Regions from separate parts of the Micrococcus sp. 63XJN7_6_ISO-PGPR-S23-444 genome, predicted to be linked through region 1. Evidence: predicted binding sites of a transcription regulator. Region 1 holds the regulator's gene; the other holds the start of a gene.

The links. The regulator LexA, encoded in region 1, represses DNA repair genes until DNA is damaged. The targets are predictions, from matches to a motif close to TCGAACANNTGTTCGA.
Region 2: the regulator LexA is predicted to act here: its motif matches at 1,615-1,630, upstream of AC3RJ9_RS04900 (DUF6504 family protein).

What each region holds. Positions count from the first base shown of each region.
Region 1 is NZ_CM176516.1:721,291-724,695, reverse strand. It holds gene AC3RJ9_RS03330 (histidinol-phosphate transaminase) at 1-866, opposite strand, end outside; gene AC3RJ9_RS03325 (LysM peptidoglycan-binding domain-containing protein) at 910-1,284, opposite strand; gene lexA (transcriptional repressor LexA) at 1,576-2,292, shown strand; gene AC3RJ9_RS03315 (ATP-dependent DNA helicase) at 2,336-3,405, opposite strand, start outside.
Region 2 is NZ_CM176516.1:1,048,783-1,052,187, reverse strand. It holds gene AC3RJ9_RS04905 (DNA polymerase III subunit alpha) at 1-1,161, opposite strand, end outside; gene AC3RJ9_RS04900 (DUF6504 family protein) at 1,158-1,484, opposite strand; gene AC3RJ9_RS04895 (DUF6318 family protein) at 1,960-2,703, shown strand; gene AC3RJ9_RS04890 (PKD domain-containing protein) at 3,183-3,405, shown strand, end outside.

The DNA of each region.
Region 1 (3,405 bases):
TTGATGTCCTCCACGGTGCGCAGCAGCGCGTCCACGTGATCGAGGGCGGCCTCCGCCGTGGCCTGCGTGACCGCGGAGAGGTGGTACGGCAGGCGCACCAGGCGCAGGGCGTCGGCGACGGCGGGGTCCGCGGCCAGGTAGCCCAGGCGCGCGCCGGCCAGGGCGAACGCCTTGGACATGGTGCGCGTGACGATCAGCCGCTCACGGCCGGGCAGGAGGGTGAGGGCGGAGCGGGTGCCGGCGAGGGCGAACTCCGCGTAGGCCTCGTCCACGACGACCATGGCGCCGGGCCCGCCGGCGGCCTCGTTCTGCGCCTGCGCGGCGTACACGGCCTCGATGGTCGCCAGGTCCAGGGCGGTGCCCGTCGGGTTGTTGGGCGAGGCCAGGAAGACGACGTGCGGACGGTGCTCCCGCACCATGGCCGCCGCGTGCTCGGCGCTGAGGGTGTGGTCTTCGGCACGGCCGCCGTCCACGAACACGGTGTCCGTGCCGCCGGCCAGCAGCGGGTACATGGAGTACGAGGGCAGGAAGCTCAGCAGTGTCCGCCCGGGGCCGCCGAAGGCCTGGAGGATCTGCTGCAGGATCTCGTTGGAGCCGTTGCCGGCCCACACGTGGTCCGCCGTGAGGCCGTGGCCGAGGTAGCCGGCGAGCGCACGTCGCAGCCCCGTGAACTCGCGGTCCGGGTAGCGGTTCAGCCCCCCGGCGACGGCCGCGACCCGCTCGGCGATGGCGGTGGCGACCTCCTCCGGCACCGGATGCGTGTTCTCGTTGGTGTTGAGCATGTACGGCACGTCCAGCTGGGGGGCGCCGTAGGGGCTCAGGCCGCGGAGGTTCTCACGCAGGGGCAGAGAGCTGAGGTCGGTCATGGCCGCCAGTCTAGGAAGCGTGGAGGGCGAGGCCCGCCGTGCGTCACCGCGTGGCCGGGACGAACAGCTCCTCGCCCGGCGCGGGGGCCCGGCCCTCGAGCCCGTTGAGCTCGTCGATCGTGGCGATCACCTCGTAGACGTCCGCCTCCGGAGCCACCGTGGTGGCGATGGTCCACAGGCTGTCCCCGGGCATGACCGTGACGGACTGGGTGGCGGGCCCCGCGGTGTCCGCGGACACCGCGGCGGGCGACAGCAGCACACCCAGGAAGAAGGCGGCCGCCAGCGTGGCGGCCACGGCCGCGGCGATCACGGGGATCCCCCGCAGCACGAGGCGGCCGCGGCGGGTCAGACGGATGGTGGCCGGACGCGGCCGCGCCGTCGCGGGCGAGCCGGCGAACTGGGCGGTGGTGAGCGTCATGGTGTCCTCCTCCGGGGCGGATGCCCTCCAGGTGATCGAACATGTGTTCGAATCCGTTCGAATGCCTTTCTAGCACAGGTGTTCGAGACATGCCACGACGAGATCGAACATATCTTTGAAGGAGAGGTGGCTCTCCTCTAGGCTCGAGGCCATGCACGGACGCCCCGGAACGCCCCGGGACCGCCAAGACACAGGCAACCAGCGGGGGCGGACACGGTAAGCGTCCGGACGGCAGCCGGACGCCGGAACACGAGTCCGGCCACCATCACCCCGGGAGAACGGACGGCAGCCATGAGCACCACCGACGATCAGCCGGCGGCGCGCGCGCCGCTCACCGACCGCCAGCGGCGGATCGTGCAGACCATCCGGGACGCGATCGCCGACCACGGCTACCCGCCCTCCATGCGCGAGATCGGCGACGCCGCGGGCCTGGCCTCGCTCTCCTCCGTCACGCACCAGCTGGGCCGTCTCGAGCGGCACGGCTACATCCGGCGCGACCCCGGACGCCCGCGTGCCCTCGAGGTGCTGCTCGACGTGGACGGCACCCCGCTGGGCGAGGCCGCCTCCCCCACCGCTGCGCCGTCGTCGCGGGTCTCCGCGATCCCCGCGTGGCACACCGGCGCAGACGAGGCGGACAGCGTGCCGGTCCCCTGGGTCGGCCGCATCGCGGCGGGCGGCCCGGTCCTGGCTGAGCAGCAGGTCGAGGACGTCATGGCGATCCCGCGACGCCTCACGGGCGAGGGCGAGCTGTTCATGCTGCGCGTCACGGGCGACTCGATGGTGGACGCCGCGATCTGCGACGGCGACTGGGTGGTGGTGCGCCGGCAGGACACGGCGGAGAATGGCGACATCGTCGCGGCCCTCCTCGACGACGAGGCCACCGTGAAGACCTTCCGCCGCCGCGACGGGCACACCTGGCTCCTCCCCCAGAACACGGCCTACGAGCCCATCCTCGGCGATCACGCCACCGTGATGGGGCGGGTCGTCACGGTCCTGCGTTCGCTCTGACCCGCTCCCTCCGGCCGGGCCGACGGCCCGAGGCCGAGCGAGGTCAATCGCCCGAGGCGAGCCGTGCCAGCACCCCGCGGACGACGTCGCGGTCCGTGGTGCGCCAGAAGTCCGGCAGGGCGCTGGTGATGTAGCCGCCGTACCGCTCGGTGGCCAGGCGGGGGTCCAGCACGGCCACCACGCCGCGGTCCGTCACGGAGCGCACGAGGCGCCCGGCGCCCTGGGCCATGCGCACGGCCGCATGCGTGGCGGAGATCCGCATGAACCCGTTGCCGCCGTGCCGGGCGACGTCCCGGGTGCGGGCCTGGGAGAGCGGGTCGTCCGGCCGCGGGAACGGGATGCGGTCGATCACCACGAGCCGCAGCGAGTTCCCCGGCACGTCCACGCCCTGCCACAGGCTCATGGTCCCGAACAGGGACGTGTCCGGCTCCTCGGAGAACTGGCGCACGAGGGCGGAGAGGGTCGCGTCCCCCTGGCACAGGATCGTGGTCTTCGGCCCGAGCCGACGGCGCATCTCGGCGGCGGCGTCCTCGGCCGCCCGGCGCGAGGAGAACAGGCCGAGAGCCCCGCCCCGCGACGCCCTCAGGAGCGCCTCGAGCTCATCCAGGGACTCGGGCGAGGCCGTCCGGCCGGGCCGGGGCAGGTGCCGGGCCACGTAGAGCACCCCCTGACGCGGGTAGTCGAAGGGGCTGCCGACGTCGAGGGCCTCGAACTTCGGGGCGTCCGGGCCGGCCAGGCCCACGTCGCCGGCCACCGAGTCGAACCGGCGCTCCCCCGAGCCCACGGTGAGCGTGGCGGAGGTGAGCACCGTCGTCGCCTTGCCGAACAGGCCCTCCCGCAGCTTGCCGGCCACCGAGAGCGGGGCCACGTAGAGCTGGGGCGGGTCGGTCTCGTCCCCCGGCTGCCAGCCCACGCCGGGCTCGAAGTGGCCGGGGCGGGTGGCCCACAGCACCTCGGGGAAGTCGGCCTCGGGCCGGGCCGCGAGCATGCGCTCCACCACCTCGAGGACCTCGAGGATCCGCGAGCGCGCCATCTGCCGTCCGCCGTCGGCGTCGGCCTCCTTGTCCTTGTCCTGGCCGAGGTCGGACAGGCACTGGCGCGCGGCCGTGAGGA
Region 2 (3,405 bases), 330 kb from region 1:
GTAGGAGGAGAAGCCGAGTCGGGTGATGATGCCGAGCTCGTGTTCGGCGCGGTCCTGCAGGTCCCGGGCCGCCTGGCTGGTGCCGGGGAGGCCTCCCCCGGTGTGGAGGTGGGGGTAGCGGGCGAGGAGGCCGGTGCGGGTGCGCTCGCGCAGCACGTGCTCCGGGGGGCCGTCGATGCCGATGACGGCGGCCTCGGGGACGCGGGGCACGCCCCAGCCGAGGTCGGTCTCGGGGTCGAGCGCGCAGGCCTCGGCGAGGCGGCGGGTGGCCTCGAGCAGGGGGGCAGGGCGGTCGTCGGCGGCGGCGGCGACCTCGTGGGCGATGCGGTGCATGGCGGCGGTGGACTTGAGCCAGCCCTGCCCGTTGGGTTGCAGGTCGTGGAGGGCGTCGAGGGAGCTGAGGGCACGGACGGCGTCGAGGACGTCCGCGGTGGCGGCACCGTCCGGGGCCGCGTAGCGCACGGCGTTGGTCAGGACGGCGGGGATGCGGGCCTGGCGGGCGGCGCGGAGGGTCTTCACGGCGTGCCCGGTGTCGAGGCGGCGGCCGGGGGCGGAGAGGTGGGTGACGACGTCGGCGTGGGGGCTGCCTGCGGGCAGGGCCGCCTTCCAGCGGTGCAGGGCGGCGAGGCCGGCCGCGTACCGGCGGCGGGCCAGGTGGCGGCCGACGTCCGAGTCCGGGCCGAGGAGGACGAACAGCTCGGGGGTGGACGGGTTGTCCCGGTTGGCGGCGGTGGGGACTCGGCCGGCCGCCGCGGCGGCGAGCTCGGCGACGCTGGCCCAGGGGCTGCCGCCTGCCGCTCCCCCGGTGGTGCGGGCGTGGGCGGCGGAGACGAGCTCGCACAGGGAGCGGTAGCCGGAGCCGTGGCAGCCTCCTCGGGCGAGCACGACCACGCGGCCGGCGTCCTCGTCCTCGCTCCACCGGACGGCCAGGTCCACGCCCACGATCGGGGTGATGCCGTGGCGCAGGCAGGCGCCCACGTGCTTGGCCATGCCGTAGAGCCCGTCCCGGTCGGTGCAGGCCAGCAGGTCCATGTCCGCGGCCGCGGCGGCGGCCACGAGGTCCTCGGGCCAGCTGACCCCATGGTGGGCGCTGAACGCGGAGGCGACGTGCAGGTGGGCGAAGGGTGCGGCGGTGCGTCCGGCCGCGGCGGCCTGGCTCATGCCGACCGCCTCAGGTCCTGGGCGTGCTCGTGGACGCGCACGAGCCGCCACCGGCCGGAGTCCAGGTGGTGGGCGACGTCGAGGGTCTGCAGGGGCGCGGCGCCGGCCCGGGCCAGGCGGACCTGCAGCCGCCACATCTCGTGGTCGACGAGACCGGCGCCGCGGCCCTTCTCCGCGCGGACCTCCTCCGCCCACCAGCGGCGCCGCTCGAACCAGCGCACGGGGCGCTCTGCGAGGACGTAGTCCCGCCCGTTCCAGCGCAGCCCCTGCGGGGTGCCGTCTGCCCCGCACTCCACCGCCACCGACTGTGTGAGGACTCCCATTCTGCTTCTCTCCCTGTGCACTGCTGACCGGACCGACGACGGGGTGCCGTCGGGCGATGGGAGCGCGGCCCGTCCGGCGGACCGGACGCGGGGAAGAAGTGGGAAGGTGGGGCCGCACCCCCGATCGTACTCGAACATGTGTTCGAATGCGATGAGTGCGAAGGTAGGGTGGCCGCCGGACACGTTAAGGACGCATCGCCCCGAGACGAGCGAGGCCGGGAACGCCCTTTTCGTGAGACCGGCTGGCCGAGTCCTGGCCGGGGACCTCGAATCCGACCCTGGAGCGCACATGCACGAGAAAATCGTCTCTTGGGCCGGAAGAAGTGCGTCGGCACGGCCCTGTGGACAATGCGAGCAGGACCACAATCCGTCTGCGTATACTCCGAACCAACCGGGCCTCGCATGCCACGGGCACCGCGCTGCGGGATCAGCGCGGGAGGCGCGGACACACGACGGACGTCCAGTTGGAGGGGAAATGTCTCTCACCGCACCCGGGCGCGCCCTGCGCCGCCACCGATTCGCCCAGGCCGGCACGCTCAGCGTGGCCTTGGCGCTCGCACTGACCGCCTGCGGCGGGCAGTCCGAGCCCGCCGAGTCGTCGACGACGTCGCCCTCGTCCGCCAAGCCCGCCGTCGAGACGTCCGCGCCCGCGAGCACGAGCGAGACCGCGAGCACGAGCGAGACCGCGGGCGTCAGCTCATCCCCCATGGCCACGGAGAGCGGGTCCGGCGAATACGTGCCCGCGTCTGCCGACGGTCCCGCTCAGAACGTGCCCAAGCCGGAGATGCCCGCCGCCATGAAGGAAGAGACCAAGGAGGGCGCCGAGGCGGCGATTCGCTATTTCTGGGACGTGCACTACTACGCCGAGCAGACCGGAGACACGGAACTCCTCGACTCTCTCTACAGCGAGTATTGCGAGTTCTGCCAGTTCAGCTCGAACGACCTGCAAATGATCTACAAAGACGGGGGGTGGTACACCGGCACTGAGGTACAGATCGATTCGATTCTGACTCATCGATCCGAAACCGGGTATGTCTCGACACTCCTTGTCACTACGGGCACAGGAACGGGATACACCAAGGGCGGGGTTGTTCCCGAGAACGGAGATGTTGAAGCGGCCTCCAAGCAGCCTTGGATCGCGGAGGTCTCGTTTAACCCCGAATCTTCACACTGGATTGTTGATGAGATGTCATATGAAGGTTCGATCGGATCTAACTGATGGGGCGCACCTGGATTGTATTAGTGGCATTATTGATCAGCCTCCTATTCGTGCCTACCACTGCCGCCGCCACCCCTTCACACGCACGAGACATCGAGTCGTGCACTTCTTCGAAGAGCCACTACTCAATAAATAAAAAGGGCATTGCGGCGAATAAGAGATGCTCAGATAGACACTCAGCAACCTCGAGTTCAGTTGTTGCAACTGATTACTCAGCGACCGCCGCCCGCCCGGACCCACACCTAGAGCACAAAACGGTCAGTGCATGCTTCTCGGGGCAGCTGGGCAATCCGGATTTCGAGAGTTGTCGAGAGCAAGAGGCGAACTTCTGCCCCGAGGGTTCGTGGATCCGGGCGCAGACCGTAGACACTCGTCAGCCTGATGCTAATCCCGCCTATGGCGCCCCTAAATGTTGGACGGCCAAGGCCTCCAGCAACGGCGCCCCGCCCGTCTCCATCGACGAGGTCCGCACGCTCCTCGTGCTGGAGCCTGAGATCCGGTCGGACAATGGCGGACGCGGGATCCGCAATGCGGAGACCAACTTCTACGCAGACGCCGAGACACGCACGCTCGTCACCACCCTCAACGGGGTCGAGGTCGAACTCCGCGCCACGCCGGTGAGCTTCCACTGGGACTACGGGGACGGCTCCCCCACCAAGACCACCTCGGTCGCAGGCCAGAGCCAGCCGGAGTTCAACGTCC